3 regions of the Bradyrhizobium sp. UFLA05-109 genome follow, and region 1 is predicted to be linked to each of the others. Evidence: riboswitches for the same ligand, from Rfam matches in the RefSeq annotation. Region 1 holds a riboswitch; each other region holds the start of a gene.
The links. Region 1 has a riboswitch for cobalamin ahead of metE (5-methyltetrahydropteroyltriglutamate--homocysteine S-methyltransferase). Riboswitches for the same ligand answer to the same signal wherever they lie in the genome.
Positions count from the first base shown of each region.

Region 2: another riboswitch for cobalamin. It lies ahead of Q3C01_RS40660 (TonB-dependent receptor); the one in region 1 lies ahead of metE (5-methyltetrahydropteroyltriglutamate--homocysteine S-methyltransferase).
Region 3: another riboswitch for cobalamin. It lies ahead of metE (5-methyltetrahydropteroyltriglutamate--homocysteine S-methyltransferase); the one in region 1 lies ahead of metE (5-methyltetrahydropteroyltriglutamate--homocysteine S-methyltransferase).

Region 1 is NZ_JBBIAR010000070.1:33,975-39,845, reverse strand. Features, by position in the region: gene Q3C01_RS36215 (AAA family ATPase) at 1-386, opposite strand, end outside; gene Q3C01_RS36210 (alpha/beta fold hydrolase) at 692-1,801, opposite strand; gene Q3C01_RS36205 (TRAP transporter substrate-binding protein) at 2,105-3,193, opposite strand; gene Q3C01_RS36200 (hypothetical protein) at 3,174-3,404, shown strand; cobalamin riboswitch at 3,438-3,662, shown strand; gene metE (5-methyltetrahydropteroyltriglutamate--homocysteine S-methyltransferase) at 3,768-5,871, shown strand, end outside.
Region 2 is NZ_JBBIAR010000094.1:14,691-20,561, reverse strand. Features, by position in the region: gene cobT (nicotinate-nucleotide--dimethylbenzimidazole phosphoribosyltransferase) at 1-532, shown strand, start outside; gene Q3C01_RS40665 (histidine phosphatase family protein) at 665-1,237, opposite strand; cobalamin riboswitch at 1,313-1,511, shown strand; gene Q3C01_RS40660 (TonB-dependent receptor) at 1,632-3,989, shown strand; gene Q3C01_RS40655 (PepSY domain-containing protein) at 4,002-5,450, shown strand; gene Q3C01_RS40650 (alpha/beta hydrolase) at 5,457-5,871, opposite strand, start outside.
Region 3 is NZ_JBBIAR010000019.1:76,635-82,505, reverse strand. Features, by position in the region: gene Q3C01_RS16115 (avidin/streptavidin family protein) at 144-650, opposite strand; gene Q3C01_RS16110 (hypothetical protein) at 1,037-1,333, shown strand; gene metE (5-methyltetrahydropteroyltriglutamate--homocysteine S-methyltransferase) at 1,665-3,995, opposite strand; cobalamin riboswitch at 4,099-4,323, opposite strand; gene Q3C01_RS16100 (TauD/TfdA dioxygenase family protein) at 4,727-5,656, shown strand.

The DNA of each region.
Region 1 (5,871 bases):
TGCCCGTCATAGCGACGAATGGCGTCACCACAACAGCGCTGGAAGTCAAAAAGGATCTTACGCGTCTCCTCGGGATCGAGCTGCCCAGACAACGAAGTCGAACCTACGAGATCACAAAAGAGCACAGTGAGGTGGCGCCTCTCGGCACTCTGGGCTGCCGCCGGCGTCGACCTGGGATCAACAGGTCGGTTGGAGACCTGCAACGTCTCGCAACGAGCCTGTAGTGCCTTGATGAGCCTTTTCCGGTGCCCCAGAGAAACGCCGAGTTTTTCCAACTCGCTTTCGGTCAGATCCGGCAGGATTTCCCAATCAACGTCATTCCTGGCAAACAGCTCGAAATATTGAGCCAGTCCAATCTCTTCCAGCCAGTGCTGCAGATCGGTCATCTTGGCACACAACCCGAACGCTTCAGGCGGCCACGCCAAGATTCGCCGACCGGGCACGGCGAGACTGCGCGATTATCCTGCGCACGGATGTTCCCGTAGGCAAGCTAAAACTTCTGTTGCGATCGCAGGTACCAGCGTACGGATTGTTCAAAGTCTTCTCGACTAGGACATCACTGGTATGTCGAACATTCGGTGAGACACTCCTAGCCCCATCACTCAAATCCATCGCCTAACGGTGGGCCCTGGACGACGATGGTAGCAGTGCCCTTGATCACTTCGGGAGGGATGATGGGTTTCGCTGCGCTCTACCCATCCGACAGTCCAACTAGCGGTCGAATGTGCTTTATCAATTGCGTTAGAAACTCATCGGGACGATCCAACGGAATAAAATGGTCGGCGCCCTCGAACAGCACGAATTCCTTTTGTGGCGCCTTCATTCGTTGAAAGTATGAGTAGACAGGCTCAACCGGCGTATTGAAGTCTTCTGTACCTTCGAAAAAGAACAGTGGAATCGAAAAATCAGTGCCTAGAGACCACAGGTCGCTCCGAAGCATTGGCCCGTTCCTCCCGCGCAGTTGCGTCGCTGAAAACGAAATTCCTCTTCGCCAATAGTACCAATCGAGCAGCGAAAAATCCGGCATGAAAGGCGGCGGGATCGGGCTGACGAGCTGGAATGCTTCGATCGAAGGAAGGGGGAGCAGTTTTTCCCACTTTTGCATGATGGCGTGCTTGCTTGGATCCCAACCTGGGGACGGGGAAATAGATGCTAGCTCCGCCAACGCCACTCCATTGTTTGCGGCCTGCGCGAGTGCCTTTAGATGAGTAACGGTGAGTTCGAACTGCTTTTCGAAGGTTTGCTTGCCGACGACTTGCCCGGTGCCAACAAACGCATAAAACAGGTCCGGGCGTTGCTTGACAATATGGATGCCGAGAAACGAGCCCCATGAATGCCCGATCAAGACAATCCTGTCCTTATGAAGATGCGCTCGAAGATACTCCGCCACTTCGACGCCGTCCTGCGTCATTTGCGCCAAGGTCATGGTCGGCGCAATCGATTCGCCGGTCATTCGTAAGGTACGTCCGGCGCCACGCTGGTCCCATTGAACGACCGTGAAATATTTTTCCCACGGCTGCCAGCTCGACGAGATCGGAATGGTCGATGCACCTGGGCCACCGTGAACAAAGAGGATAACAGGGTTGCCGCGATCTTCGCCGCGTATCTGAATCCATTGATCGATGCCGCCGATCTTGACGTACATTCCCTCCTGGATTCCGTTTGGAGATTGAATCGCGAGGACACGTGCGCTGATGTTCTGGCGATAAGCGCGAAATCCAAGTCCCGAACCTGCCAGAACCACCAGGATGGTCACTGCAAGCAAGCCGGCCTTGGCGATCCTCGGAATCCAACGTTTCATCGACGCGCTGCCCTTGGCAATAAGCCGCTAAGCACACAGAGAGTTCGACATGTCTGCCGACGATACGCGCTGAAGACATTACCGCAGGAAAGGCCCTGACCAGTCCATCATCGTGCTGAATCGCATATCGCGTCAATGCCTGATGATGGGTTTCGCTTCGCTCGACCATCCTACAGTTCTGACGATTGGAGCCGCGCCGCGACGGGCGTCAGGCAGTGCCCTCCCAATGCAAAAACCCGGCCTCGCCTTGCGAGACCGGTTTTCGCTGCTTGACGAATGATCGAGCCGCAACCGTGGGCGTGATCAGCCTTGCGAGCGACGCGCCATGAAGATGTCGTAGCCGACTTCGGCGACCTGGAACCAGGCGTAGCCGTCGTTCGAGAACTTGGTCAGGGACTCGTACACCTTCTTGAAATTGGGATTGGTCGCGCTGACCTCGGCATGCAGCTCCTTCGCCGCCTTGAAGCAGGCGTCCATGATCGGCGGCGGGAAGGCGTGCAGCTTGGCGCCGTTCGCAAGCAGCTTGCGCAGCGCCATCGGATTGGCCTGGTCGTAGCGCGACATCATGTAGTTGTTGGCGTAGTGGCCGGCCTGCTCCAGAACGCTCTGATAGTACTTCGGCAGCGCATTCCATTTGTCGAGGTTGACGAAGGCGAGCAGCATCGGACCGCCTTCCCACCAGCCCGGATAGTAGTAGTGCGGCGCGATCTTGTAGATGCCGAGCTTCTCGTCGTCGTAGGGACCGACCCATTCGGCGGCGTCGATGGTCCCCTTCTCCAGCGCCGGATAGATATCGCCGCCGGCAAGCTGCTGCGGCACCACGCCGAGCTTCTGGAGCACGCGGCCGGCAAAACCGCCGATGCGGAATTTCATGCCCTCGAGGTCGCCGAGCGTGTTGACCTCTCTCCTGAACCAGCCGCCCATCTGGCAGCCGGTATTGCCCGCAAGCAGCGAGATCACGTTGTAGCTCTTGTAGAACTCGTTGAGCACTTCACGGCCGCCGCCCAGCATGTACCAGGCCTGGTTGATGCGCATGTTGGGGCCGAACGGCACCGACGAGCCGAAGGTGAAGGTCGGGTCCTTGCCGAAGTAATAGTAGGACGCGGTGTGGCCGATCTCGCAGGTCGCGTTCTGCACGGCGTCGAGCACTTGCAGGCCCGGCACGATCTCGCCGGCGGCGAAGATCTGGATCTGGAATTTGTTGTCGGTCGCCTCCGCGACCATCTTGCACATCATCTCGGCGCCGCCATAGAGCGTATCGAGCGATTTCGGCCAACTCGTCGGCATGCGCCATTTGATCTCCGGCATCGATTGCGCGATAGCGGGAGCAGCGAGAGTGGCGGCGCCTGCGGCGCCAAGTCCGGTGACTTTGATGAAGTCTCTTCTTTTCATGATTTCCTACCCTGATGGTGGTGACTGCGCGCGCCTTCTTGACGAGGCGTTTGCGGCGAGCATGGAACAACCCGGTACCGATTTCCATCCCGACGAAGGTCAAGGCATGCAAAAAGCCCGGCCTCGCGAGGCCGGGCTTTCCGGTCATTACAGGGCTTACCTAAAAAGGGCTTGCACGATCGTTCCGTCCGGCATGCCACAGTGTACGTGAGCGGAGAGAGGTTGACGCGCCCCCTCTCTTGCAGATAATCGAAGCTGTCGAGGTTCTCCGGGTCCCGCTTGACCCGGAGCTAAGAGGGAAGCCGGTGCGCTTTCAGTCTATTTGGACTGATGCAATGCCGGCGCTGCCCCCGCAACTGTAAGCGGCGAGCCCGTATCCAATCGTGTCACTGAGGCGAAAGCCTCGGGAAGGCCCGGATGCAGGCGACGACCCGCGAGCCAGGAGACCTGCCCCGACAGCATAATCGTCCACGGGCGGGGTGTCCCGGTGGTACGCCAAGCAGCTGCCGCAATCGCGGCACTCCTGCCAGCGTCCGCCATGGCCTTTTGCCCCCACCACAATGGGGTTAAAGCTATGACTTCTCTTTCACTTCCAGTCGCAACACTCGGCACGCCCCGCATCGGGCCACGCCGCGAACTCAAGCTCGCGCTCGAAGGCTTCTGGGCCGGCAAGATCAGCGAGCAACAGCTTCTCGAAACCGCAGCCGGCCTGCGCGCTGCCAATTGGGCACGCCAGAAATCGCTCGGCGCAACCATCATCCCCTCGAACGATTTCTCGCTCTACGACCAGGTGCTCGACACCAGCGTCATGGTCGGGGCAATCCCCGATGCCTACGACTGGAAGGGCGGCCTGGTCTCGCTCAAGACCTATTTCGCGATGGCACGCGGATCACAGGGCGACACACACGACGCGAGTTGCGGTCACGCCCATCATGGCCATGGCGCGACAGCACAGGAAATGACCAAGTGGTTTGACACCAACTATCACTACATGGTTCCGGAGTTTCACAAGGGTCAGACTTTCAAGCTCTCCTCGCGTAAGGCGATCGAGGAATATGACGAGGCAAAGTCGCTCGGCTATCAGACGCGCCCGGTATTGGTTGGCCCGGTCACCTTCCTGAAGCTCGGCAAGAGCCACGATGCAGCCTTCGATCCGGTCTCGCTGCTCGATGGCCTGCTGCCAGTCTATGTCGAGGTTCTCCAGGAGTTGGCGAAGCGTGGCGCCGAATGGGTCCAGATCGATGAACCCTGCCTGGTGCTCGACCTCAGTGGCACCGAGCGGAACGCGCTTCAGCGCGCCTATGCGCGCTTCGCCAAGGACGTGCCCGGCATCAAGATCATGCTCGCCACCTATTTCGGCGCGATCGGCGACAACCTCGCGACCGCCCTGTCGCTCCCGGTCGCCGGCCTGCACGTCGATCTCGTCCGCGCTCCACAGCAGCTGAGCCAGATAGAATCCGCTGCCCGCGCCGATCTCGTGATTTCGCTCGGCGTCATCGACGGCCGCAACGTCTGGCGCTCCAACCTGTCAGCACTGGTCGAGCGGTACAAGCCTGCCATCGGCAAGCTCGGCAATGATCGCGTGCAGATCGCGCCCTCATGCTCACTGCTGCATACGCCGATCGATCTCGAACTCGAGACCGGTCTCGATCCGGACGTGAAGAGCTGGCTGGCCTTCTCCGTGCAGAAGATCGCCGAGCTCTCCACGCTGGCGAGGGCACTGGCGGGCGACGCGAGCGTGGCAGACGCCCTCACCGTCTCAGACAAGGCCGCGAAGGCCCGCCAGACCTCCCCGAAAATCCATGATGCTGCGGTTGCCAAGCGTATGGCCGCGATCGACGATGCCATGCGCCGTCGCACCAGCGTCTTCGCACATCGCGCGGAAATCCAGCGCAAGCGTTTCGACCTGCCAGCCTTCCCGACGACGACGATCGGCTCGTTCCCGCAAACCACCGACGTTCGCAACGCCCGCGCGGCCCATGCCAAGGGCAAGCTGACCGACGCGCAGTATGAGCAGTTCCTCAAGGAGGAGACGGCCCGTACCGTACGGTGGCAAGAGGAGATCGGGCTCGACGTGCTGGTCCATGGCGAGTTCGAGCGCAACGACATGGTGCAGTATTTCGGCGAGCAGCTGTCTGGCTTCGTGTTCACCCAATATGCCTGGGTGCAGTCCTATGGCTCGCGCTACGTTCGTCCGCCGATCCTGTTTGGCGACGTCTCGCGCCCAAAGCCGATGACGGTTGAATGGTGGCGCTACGCCCAATCGCTGACCAAGAAGCCGATGAAGGCGATGCTCACCGGGCCGGTGACGATCCTGAACTGGTCATTCGTCCGGGATGACATTCCGCGCAGCGAAGCCTGCCGCCAGATCGGGCTCGCGATCCGCGACGAGGTCACCGACCTCGAAAAGGCCGGGGCGACCATGATTCAGATCGACGAAGCCGCTCTGCGCGAGGGTCTGCCACTGCGTCACTCCGAGTGGAAGACTTATCTCGACTGGGCCGTGGAAAGCTTCCGCATCTGTTCGACCGGCGTTGCCGATGCTACGCAGATCCACACCCACATGTGCTATTCGGAGTTCAACGCCATCATCGACGCGATTGCAGCGATGGACGCCGACGTCATCTCGATCGAGACATCGCGTTCGAAGATGGAGTTGCTCGATGCGTTCACCGGCT
Region 2 (5,871 bases), on a different contig from region 1:
TGGCAACACCACGGCTTCGGCAGCGATCGCGGCGAGCCTGCTTGGCGTGGGTGCCGATGAAATCGCAGGCAGCGGCACCGGCGTTGATGCCGCGGGCCGGGCTCGCAAGGCGCGCGTAATCGACACTGCACTTGCGCGGCATGGCTTGACGAAGGCAGGTGCATCTGCGGAGGAGGTCCTCCGTACGGTCGGCGGCCTCGAAATCGCGGCGATCTGCGGCGCGATCATCGCGGCAGCGCAGCGGCGTATTCCGATCTTGATCGACGGATTCATCGTGTCGGTTGCCGCGCTGGCAGCCGCGCGCCTCAATCCGTCATGCCAGCCGTTCCTGCTGCCGTCGCACCAGTCGGCGGAGCAGGGGCATCGCCTGGTACTTCGTGCGCTCAACGTTCAGCCGCTGGTCAGCCTCGATCTCCGGCTCGGCGAGGGATCGGGCGCGGCGATCGCACTGCCGCTGGTGCGGCTCGCCTGCGCCCTGCACAATGGCATGGCGACGTTCGCGCAGGCCAACGTTCCGGATCGTCCTGCATAGGGCATGATCCGGAAAAGTGCGTAGCGGTTTTCCCTCGCGACAAACGCGGAACGCGTTTGCGCGGAGATCATGCTCAAACAACAACCTAAAGCGCGATGACGATTCCTCCCAATCTCATCGCGCTTTACGGCTTCAAGCGATAGTTTGATTGACGGAGACGACTCGCCAGCCGTTCGACAGGCGGTCGATGCGAGTGAGCGAGAGCGGATCGATCCCAAACCGCAGGGATGCCTGCGGTGCGAGATCGAGGGCGATGCACAGCGCAGCGCGGACGGTGCCGGAATGGACGACCAGAATCGCTGATCCTCTTTCGATACGGTGAAGTCCTTCGCGGGTTCTGGCGATCTGGTCTTCGAAGCTTTCACCGCCCGGAGGCCTTGAGCCGGCCGGATCGGCCCAGAATTTTGGATAGGCGTCGCCGCCCGCGGCGGCGAGATCATCATGACGTCGCCCGGTCCATTCGCCAAAATCCTGCTCGCTGAATTCGGACATGAGGATCGGATCGAGCGCGAGGGCGTGCGCCGTGTCGACGGTCCGTCGGGCCGGGCTCGCGTAGCTCGCGGCCCCCTGCGGCAGACACCGTCGTAGCGCGTCGAGGCGGCCCGGGTCGCTGAGATCGGCCGGCGCATCCATGGCGTGGATCGTCCCCGCGACGCCGTCGACGACCGCATGCCGGACCAACCAGAGGAAGGTGTCCCCTTCCATTCAGCATCTCCAAAGACGTTTGCACCGTTACGGCGAGAACGCCGCAGCCTGCACATTGACTCTCTCTCGCTCTTAATCATAGATGCGCGCGACGGTTTCCCCATCCGGGGATGAAAAGGGAATGCGGTGCGGGGATTTCCCCAAAGCCGCAGCTGCCCCCGCAACTGTAAGCGGAGAATCCTTCGTCACAAGCCACTGGGCTCTCGGTCCCGGGAAGGCGGCGAAGAGGTCACGACCCGCGAGCCAGGAGACCTGCCGTCAGCCGTGGTCACACGCGAAGATGTCGGTCGGGGAGTACAGACATTTGGCTTAGCCGGGGGCGAGAAACGCCCTGAAGGTTGAGACTTGGTTCGCTGTGACGTGCCACTGACGTCATACCGAGGTTTCTCGAACTGTGTCTCCTACCCGTATTGTACGACCGCGCGCCTTCCTGCTCGCCTCCGCCGCCCTCACATCGTTTGCTGCCGTCGATATGCCTGCTGCGCTGGCGCAGCAGGCCCGCGAACCCCTGCCGCCGGTCGAGGTGTCGCCCGCACAATCCCGCAAGCAGGTCAAGCCGGCCGGCCGGGAGGCGCAGAGCGCACGGCGCGCGGCCGCGCGCAGGTCGGCGACCGCATCGACAGCTCCCAAGCCCGTCGTGCCGGCTGCAGCCGCGCAGACACCGCTCAACACCAATGCCGTGGCCGAAAGCGCCTCGCGCCTCGGCCTGACCGTACGCGAGACGCCCGCGACCGTCGAGGTGATCTCGGCCGAGACCATGCGGGAGCAGGGCTATCGCACCGTGTCCGAGGTCGCGCAGGGCGCCGTCGGCGTCACCTCAGGCGACAATCCGGCAGAGCCCTCGGCCTTCTCGATGCGCGGCTTCACCAACAGCCAGATCAATATCCTCTACAACGGCATCAAGATCGGCCCGCAGAACATGACCTCGCGGATCGCGGACACTGCCAATCTCGAAGCCGTGGAATTTCTGAAGGGGCCGGCCTCGCTGATGTCGGGCGAGGGCGCCAGCGGCGGCGCGATCAATTTCGTGACCAAGCAGCCGCACACCGGACCGGTCCAGAATGAGGCGGACTTTTCATATGACTCGCTGAACTCGTTCCGCACGCATTATGGCTCGGGCGGTAGCACCAATGTCCAGGGATTGGACTACCGCTTCGACATCAGCCGTTCCTCGCTCAACGGCTTTGCCGACGACACCAATACCAAGACGCTCGACGTCTCCGGCCAGCTCAACTATCGCATCTCGGACAGTCTCAAAGTCTGGGGCGCAATCGAGTACCGGGAAGATCGCGGCAAGGCCTATTGGGGTGCGCCGCTGGTGCCGGTGGCCTATAGCGGCTCGCATGCGACGTCGGGTATCGTCTCCGGCAATTATGTCTCCAACTTCAACGGCACGAATCTCGGTGCGGTCACGATCGATGATCGCACCTTCAACACCAACTATAACGTTCTCGATAATCGCAACGTCGCGCAGGAGGTGTGGCTGCGTGGCGGTTTCGAGCTGAAGCTGGCGCCCGACCTGACCTTGAAGAGTCAGGCCTATGCCTATGGCGCCGAGCGCAGCTGGTTCAACAATGAAGTCGAGGCGTTCAATTCCACGACGAATTTGGTGGACCGGGAGCGCTTCTATGTCGCACACAGCCAGCGCCTCGTCGGCAACATCACCGACCTGACCTGGGATGCGAATATCGCAGGCTTTGACAACCGCCTCGTCACGACTCTGTCGTCAAGCTATCTCGATTTTGTCAGGCCGGGTGCAGCCAACTTCCCCGATGATACCGTCACGCTGGTGGATCCCGCGCGTGGTTATTATGGCCTGCTCACGACGCAGCAACAGACGGCGCGGATCGACAACGAGGCGCTGTCGTTCGAGGACCGGCTGAAGATCACGCGAAGCTTCGCGCTGATCGGCGGCCTGCGCGTAGAGCATATCGGGCTCGATCGCAATTCGACCAACGTCAGCGGTCTTGAGAAGGCGGGCTTCCCGTTCTCGAAAGACTGGGCGCCGGTGACCGGTCGCATCGGCTACACCTGGGAAGCCGTGCCCGGCCTGACCTTCTTCAGCCAGTACGCGACCGGCGCCGATGTCTCGGCCAACAACATCTTCCTGCTCGCGCCTACCCAGCCGCTCGACCTGACGACGTCGCGCACCTACGAGACCGGCGTCAAGCATCTGTTCTGGGACAACAGGGCGGAGTGGTCGTTCTCGGCCTACGACATCCTGCGCAAGAACGTCTACGCAGCCGCTGGCGGCATGCAGCTCAATATCGCCGGACAGCAGGAGTCAAAGGGTGTGGAGCTCGCCGGTGCCGTGCGCGTGACGGACGCCGTGCGGCTGTGGGGCAATATCGCCTATGTCGATGCGCGCTATGCCGACTACAATTTCGCCGGTGGCTCTTTCTCCGGCAATACGCCGCCCAACGTGCCGCGCATCGTCGCCAATGCCGGCGCATCCTATCGCTTCTTCACGCCATGGCCGGTGGAGCTCGGCGTGGTCGGACGTCACGTCGGCGATCGCTACAACACGGATGCGAACACCGTGACGCTGAACGCCTACACGGTCGCGGACGTCTACGCTTTCGTAGACATCCCGAAATCGGTATTCTCCGCCGTCGAGCAGACGCGCCTGACGTTCCGCGTGCGCAACATCACCGACAAACGCTATGCGATCTGGGGCGATCCGTTCTACCTCGATCAGGTCCTGCTGGGAGCGCCGCGCACCTATGAGATCTCCGCTGCGTTCAAGTGGTAAGGTGATGATCGTATGATGGGCGCGACGATCCTGCTGCACCGCTGGCTCGGCATTGCGTTCTGCCTGCTGTTTGCGATGTGGTTCGCAAGCGGAATCGTGATGCACTTCGTTCCGTTTCCCTCGCTCGGCGAAGCGGAACGTTTCGAAGGTCTCGCGCCACTGGCACAAGCAGGCGAGGTGATTGGTCCGTCAGACGCCGTGAGGGCGAGCGGGCTGTCCGACGCCGCGCATGTCCGGCTGATCCAGCGGAGCGACGGTCCCGTCTATGTTATCGCGACTCCGTCGCTGTCGCGGGCGATCCGCGCAACAGCTGGCACCGACGCAGCTGTGACATCACCGGACGTTGCACTTGCCATCGCGACCGGTCATGCGCGACGGCGCGGGCTCGATGTTGCCCGCGCGTCGGTCGTCGCGCTTGCCGACCATGATCAATGGAGCGTGCCGAACGGCTTCGATCGGCATCGGCCGCTGTTCCGCGTGGCACTCGACGACGCTGATGGGACGGAGCTTTACGTGTCGTCGGTCACGGGCGAGATCGTCCTGGATACGACGCGGCGCGAGCGCGGGTGGAATCTCGTTGGCAGCGTCGTGCACTGGATCTATCCGACTGTGCTGAGGCGCAACTGGTCGCTGTGGGACGGGGTGGTCTGGAGCCTCTCGCTGCTCGCATTGATCGCAGCCGTGCTTGGCGCTGCGCTCGGGATTGCACGGGTTAGGCTTCGCGAAGGCCGAAAGTTGTCACCCTATCGTGGCTGGCATGCTCTGCATCACGTCATTGGATTGCTTGCGACGACCTTCCTTCTGACCTGGATCTTCAGCGGCTGGCTGTCCATGGACCACGGGCGCTTGTTCTCGCGCGGGCAGTTGATACAGGCCGAAGCGAATATCGCCTCTGCCGCGCCCGACTGGTCCGCGCTTGCGGCGGTGAACTGGCCGCCGATCTCACCATCGGCCCGCGAGCTCGAGTGGTTCGCCTTCAACGGCAGCTTCTATCGCCGCGATCGCGTCGGTCTCGACAGGCAGATCCTGGTCAGGGCAGGAGATTCGAAACCGGACGAGCAACAGCCGTTCTTGAGTGCTCGCGATTTCTCAGGATTGATCGAGCGCCTTGCGGCTGGATGTGGCGTTCCAACGCCGCTCAGTGCGAATGATGATTATCCGGCATCGTCCGCGCTGCCGGGCGCACCCGTTTATCGCGCGAAATGCGGTGAGGTCTGGTTCGACATCGATGGCGCTAACGGTGCCGTGCTGCAAAGGCTGGACCCGTCGCGACGGGCCTATCGTTGGTTCTACAGCGCGCTGCACACGCTCGATTTTCCGATCCTGCTGGCGCATCCGCACCTGCGCAGCGTTCTGATCGTCGGCTTGTGTGCCCTCGGCTTCCTGTTCTCGCTGACCGGCATTGTCATCGGCTGGCGCCGATTGCGTTACACAATCGGCGCCGGAGTGTTGCGGCCGTGATGAACCTCATGCGTTCGCGGCTTCGTTGCGGCGTGAGCCGTCGGACAATCCTTTCTCGGCCAGCCACTCGCGCGCCAGATTGACGTCGAGCTGCGAGAGTTGGTGGCCGACCGGCAACACGCGGCCCTCGACGCGCGCGCCCGATTCGACCAGCGTCTTGGCAAGGCCTTCGATGTTGTCGGGCGGAACGATCGGATCGTGCTGGCCGGAGAGCAGCAGCACCGACTTGCCGGCGAGATCGGCTTGCGGAGGCTTTGCCAGCGGCGCCATCGCGCGCAGCAGCACGGCACCGCGCAGGGTTTGCGGTCGAAGCAGCAGGATGGCTGCGGCGATGTTGGCGCCATTGGAATAGCCGAGCGCCACAGGCGCCGCGATGCCGTACTCGTTGCGTGCGGCATCGACGAAGTCAGCGAGCTCGTGC
Region 3 (5,871 bases), on a different contig from region 1:
AACAGTTCAGGCATTCAGGCTCGGCAAGACCTCGATCTCTAGATCAAAACCAAATACACGTTGGGCCAGAGCGAACCTCGGCGCAAATGAGGGGGAAAGGTCAGTGTGATGACGTTCCTTGCTTCGCCACGTGGCAGATCATGTCATTTGCGATTCTTTGTATTCGAGAGCTTCTCGCCTGAACCGCTCTTGGGCGCCTCTCCGACAGCGGACAGCAATTTCGATTTGTCCCCGCTTGCGAAGGTGAAAGTGTCCGCGCCGGCGCTGATGCCATTCCATACCACCGGTTCGGCGAGTGAAAGTAGCCAGAGCCCCTGAAATCCCGATGCAGTGTTCAGCTGTCCCGTCCACACTGTTGTCGACCCGCAGCCTACAAAATTCACGGAAAAGCTGATTGCGGTGCCACTATTCGTCCGCGCAAGCCAGCCCGTCACCGTCTGAGGGGTACCTTCATCGCAGCTATTGCTCGCATTGTTCGTGTAAGTGCCGGAAATCGCGCCTGTGTTGGGGTTATAATTATCGACCGCCAGGGTTGAGCCGTATTGGTTCGTCCAGGTCCAGATCGGTTGCGCCGCTGCAGGCGCGGCCAGGAGTAGACCTAGGCAGGCCACCCCCATCCAGTTCATCAATTTCCACTTCGCTTGAGACATATCCGACTCCATATCGCTCCGGTAGCGGAGCGCCTTAGTTATAAAACTCTAGCCGAGCAATTTAAACGAGTACTATTGCATGATAGCGCTAACAGGTTGAAATGTGATTGATGTTTTAGTTCTATGAGGTAGGGTGGTGCGGTTAATCAGACGCGAGCGGCTGATGCGTGGCGGGCCGGTCTTATTCGGGCTATCCGCAGCTCTGCGCCATCGTGTACGGCAACGGCGCGTCCGCTGATCAGTCTTATCTCGGCCGCTTCACTGACAATCCCCCGCGCAGGCACTCTGGGCATGTTGAGGGTGGCCACAGCAGAAGTGAGACCTAGTCCAAGTGCGGCTCGATGTGCTTTGATGCGTGAGATGAAACTGAAATTCGTGGCGCTTCGATGTACATGGTCATTCGCAAGTACCTCCAAGTTCGTTCGGTTGCGGATGCTGCCCGCCGCGCCAAAAGTGGCATCGGTCAGATCCTAAGAGAGGCGCATGGATTCAGATCTTACTATGTGTTGGATGGAGGCGAAGGCATCTGTGTCGCTGTGATGATCTTCGAGGATCGCGAAAGCGCCATTGCGGCCAATCGCAAGATATTGGAGTTTGTTCAAGCAAGCCTGCATGATCTTGAGCTTGGAGACCCCGAAATTGTGGCCGGCGACGTTTTAGTGAATATACGATCTGATCGATGATTGTTCGCGCCAGCGGGGTGGCCATACCTCCGCCGAGTGCCGCGTAGCAAGCCAAAAGCCCGTCTTTGTCGATGACCGAGGGGGCGTACCCGTCGATATTCAGCTGGAGCGAGGCGAGGGCGAGTGACCATCCGCTGCGCGAGATTTGGACGATGGTGAACGAGGCTCGGCGGTGGAGCGCGAGTTTGTCGCGCTCTATTCGCCGATGGGCGGCCGTCGAACCCGCCGAAAAGCTGCTGTGGGCGTGCTGTTTGCGGGCATTTTATTCGATCTCATCGGAGTGGCAAGCTCCGTCAGGCAAATGCGCCCCCATCGCAAGGTCACGCTGGCATCAGCACGCCTTACGGAGTTCACGGGCCGCCGCAACCATGTTGATGAGCGCCGGACGGACTTCCTCCCATTTGCGGGTCTTCAGGCCGCAATCAGGATTGATCCAGAGCTGCGAGTCCGACAGGCGTTGGCGGGCCAAGGCGATGAGATCTCCCATCTCAGTGGCTTCGGGAACGCGCGGCGAGTGGATGTCATAGACGCCGGGGCCGATGTCGTTCGGGTATTTGAAGGCCGTGAACGCATCGAGCAGCTCCATTTTTGAACGCGACGCCTCGATCGAGATGACATCTGCGTCCATCGCGGCAATTGCATCGATGATGGCGTTGAACTCCGAATAGCACATGTGGGTGTGAATCTGTGTCGCATCGGCGACGCCAGAGGAGCAGATGTGGAAGCATTTTACTGCCCAGTCGAGATAGGTCTTCCAATCCGATCGGCGCAGCGGCAAGCCCTCGCGTAGTGCCGCCTCGTCAATCTGGATCATGCTTGCGCCGGCCTTTTCGAGGTCGCCGACCTCGTCACGGATCGCAAGCGCAATCTGGCGGCAGGTCTCGCTGCGCGGTAGGTCATCGCGGACGAAAGACCAATTCAGGATCGCCACCGGTCCGGTGAGCATTGCCTTCATCGGTTTCTTGGTCAGTGATTGCGCGTAGCTCCACCATTTGACAGTCATCGGCTTCGGTCGCGAGACATCGCCGAACAGAACTGGCGGACGAACGTAGCGCGAGCCGTAGGACTGCACCCAGCCGTGTTGAGTGAACACGAAGCCGGAGAGCTGCTCGCCGAAATACTGCACCATGTCGTTGCGCTCGAACTCGCCGTGCACGAGCACGTCGAGACCGATGTCTTCCTGCCACCGTACCGTGCGGGCCGTCTCCTCCTCGAGGAATTGCTCGTATTGCGCGTCGGTCAGTGTGCCCTTGGCACGAGCAGCGCGCGCGTTGCGAACGTCTGCGGTTTGCGGGAACGAGCCGATCGTCGTCGTTGGAAAGGGCGGCAGACCAAAGCGCTTGCGCTGGACATCGGCGCGGCCGGCAAAGGCGCTGGTGCGGCGGCGCATGGCCTCGTCGATCGCCTCCATTCGCCGTGCAACGATCGCGTCGTGGATTTTCGGGGAGGTCTCGCGCGAGGTCGCCGCAAGATCGGATGCGGTCAGCGCGGCTGCGACGCTCGTGTCGCCTGCGAGCGCCTTCGCGAGGACTGCAAGCTCGCTGATCTTCTGTACCGAGAAGGCAAGCCAGCTCTTTACGTCCGGATCGAGAGCGGTCTCGAGCTCAAGATCGATTGGGACATGCAATAGCGAGCAGGAGGGCGCTAGCTGCACGCGATGCTTGCCGAACTTTGCAAGGCCGGGCTTGAGCCGCTCGATGAGTGCCGACAGGTCGGAACGCCACACGTTGCGGCCATCGATCAGGCCGAGCGAGACCACGAGGTCCGCGCGGGCACCGCATTCAATCTGGCTCAATTGTTGGGGCGCTCGGATAAGATCGACGTGCAGTCCAGCCACAGGCAACCCTAGAGCGGTCGTCAGATTATCGCCGATCGCCCCGAAATAGGTGGCAAGCATGATCTTGATGCCAGGTACCTCCTTGGCGAGACACCCGTACGCCCGCTGAAGCGCATTCCGCGTGGTCTCGTTGAGATCAAGCACCAGGCACGGCTCGTCAAGCTGGACCCAATCGGCTCCACGTTTTGCCAGTTCCTTGAGGACCTCGACATAGACTGGCACGAGATCATCGAGCAGCGAAATCGGATCAAACGCCAGATCAGCGCTCTTGCCGAGCTTCAGGAAAGTGACCGGTCCTATCAGAACTGGACGCGTTTGATAGCCAAGGGCTTTTGCCTCCTCATACTCTTCGATCGGTTTTCGTGAGGAGAGCTTGAAGGTCTGATCTTTATGGAATTCTGGCACCATGTAATGGTAGTTGGTATCGAACCACTTGGTCATCTCCTGCGCGGCGGCCCCGCCAGCGTCATGGGTGTGACTGCCACTTGCTTCATGCTCCCCGCCTTGAGAGCCGCGCGCCATGGCGAAATACGTCGTCAGTGAGACGGGACCTCCCTCCCAGCCATATGCTTCGGGAATGGCTCCTACCATGGCGCTCGTATCGAGAACGTGATCATAGAGTGAAAAGTCATTCGACGGGATAACGCTGACGCCAAGCGAGTGCTGACGCGCCCAGTTGGCGACACGAAGACCGGCCGCAGCTTCAAGAAGCTGCCGGCTGCTGATCTTGCCGGCCCAGTAGCCTTCCAGTGCCAACTTGAGTTCGCGGCGTGGACCGATACGTGGCATGCCGAGAGTTGCGAGAGGAAGTGAGAGAATAGACATAGCTTTAACCCCATCATGGTGGGGGCAAAGGCCATGGCGGACGCGGGCAGGAGGGCCGCGAAAGCGCCTGCTGCTTGGCGTACCACCGGACACCCCGCCCGTGGACGATTATGTTGTCAGGGCAGGTCTCCTGGCTCGCGGGTCATCGCCTGCATCCGGCCTTCCCGAAGCATCTGCTTCAGTGACACGTATGGATGCAAACTCGCCGCTTACAGTTGCGGGGGCAGCGCCGGCATTACCTCAATCCTGAGTGGATCGTGAGCGCACCGGCTTCCCTCTTAGCTCCAGATCGAGCGAGACCTGGAGAACCTCGACGCCTCCGATTTATCTGCAAGCGAGGCGGTACGTCAACCTCGGAGGAGGACCACCTTTTCTGCCGGGTATAACGGCCTCTCATGCCCTGCAACACCATGAGTTTCTTGTTCGATCGGCACTGGGCGGCAACGTTCTGCAGCGATCGTCCTGCGGAGCGTAAAGCTTTGTGCTCCGGTCAACTACCAATATTAGCAATTGATCGACCTGGCAGATCAGTCAATCATGGATGAATGACCGTCACGTCGGCCACACCTCACCTGTCGCAGACCCCGTAAAGAGAGAGCAAGAGGGTGGCTCGATGCCGTCACGCGGAGTTTGACGGATCTCACTATCCAGCGATTTGGCGTTCAAGAGCTCCTAACACAGCTGAACAGCTGGTCTGGCGAACAAAAACTGCGAATTTGGAGAGTGCCGCTATGAATGCAACGGACTTGTCGGACAATGTCATTCCCCGCGCCGACATCGTCAAACGCGGAGCGCGCATCGGAGCAGAAATCCGAAACATCAAGCTGTCGGGCGATTTGCCGGACCAAACGATCGCCGCAATTAACGAGCTTCTGCTCGAGAACAAGGTGATCTTCTTTCGCGACCAGGGTCATCTCGACGACGCCGAGCAGGAGCGCTTTGCTCTTCGTTTCGGAAGTCCGGCATGTCATCCGACGCTCGGTGCCATTAAGGGGACGGCGTCGATCATCGAGCTTGATTCGGTCCGCGCCGGCAGCAGGGCCGACCTGTGGCACACCGACGGCACCTTCGTCGATGGCTACCCTAAAATCGCGGTGCTGCGAGGCGTTGTGATGCCACCATTCGGTGGGGATACAGTCTGGTCAAACACCGTCACCGCCTACCTCGACCTGGCGCCGCCGCTGCAACGGCTTGCGGACAAGCTCTGGGCCGTTCACAGCAATGCCTTCGACTACGCAATACTGCCCCGCGCCAGTGAGCTCGACAAGAAACACTTGGACGAAGTCTTCACCAAAACGATTTATCAGACGGAGCATCCAGTCGTGCGCGTCCACCCCGAGACCGGCGAACGCACGCTGCTGCTCGGCGCCCTCGTGCAACGTTTTGTTGGCATCCCGAAATACGATGGCCAGAAGCTGTTTGACCTGTTTCAGTCTCATATCACTGCGCTCGAAAACACCGTGCGCTGGAGCTGGAAGGAAGGCGATGTAGCGATGTGGGACAATCGCGCCACACAACACTACGCGGTGAACGATTACGGCGATCAGCATCGGGTCGTTCGTCGCGCCACCGTCGCGGGCGAGGTACCTGTCAGCATCGATGGTCAGAGCAGCGTAACGCGCATCAAGGCAGCAAAAGAGCCGGCCGCGAAGGTCGCCTAGCCATTCACGGACTTGACCGCGTCCCGGCCGACGCAGACACTGCCTTTGTCACCCATTCCTATCATTCGGCAGCTCGGTCCGCCATCGCATTCATCGATGTCGTCGAAGTCCATCGTGCCTGCTCTCTAACTTAAAAGTGGCAGGGATTCCCGGAGAGGCCGCCTCGGGTTGATGGAGCTGCGTAGAACTGCGAACGAATGAACCGCAAGAGGCGG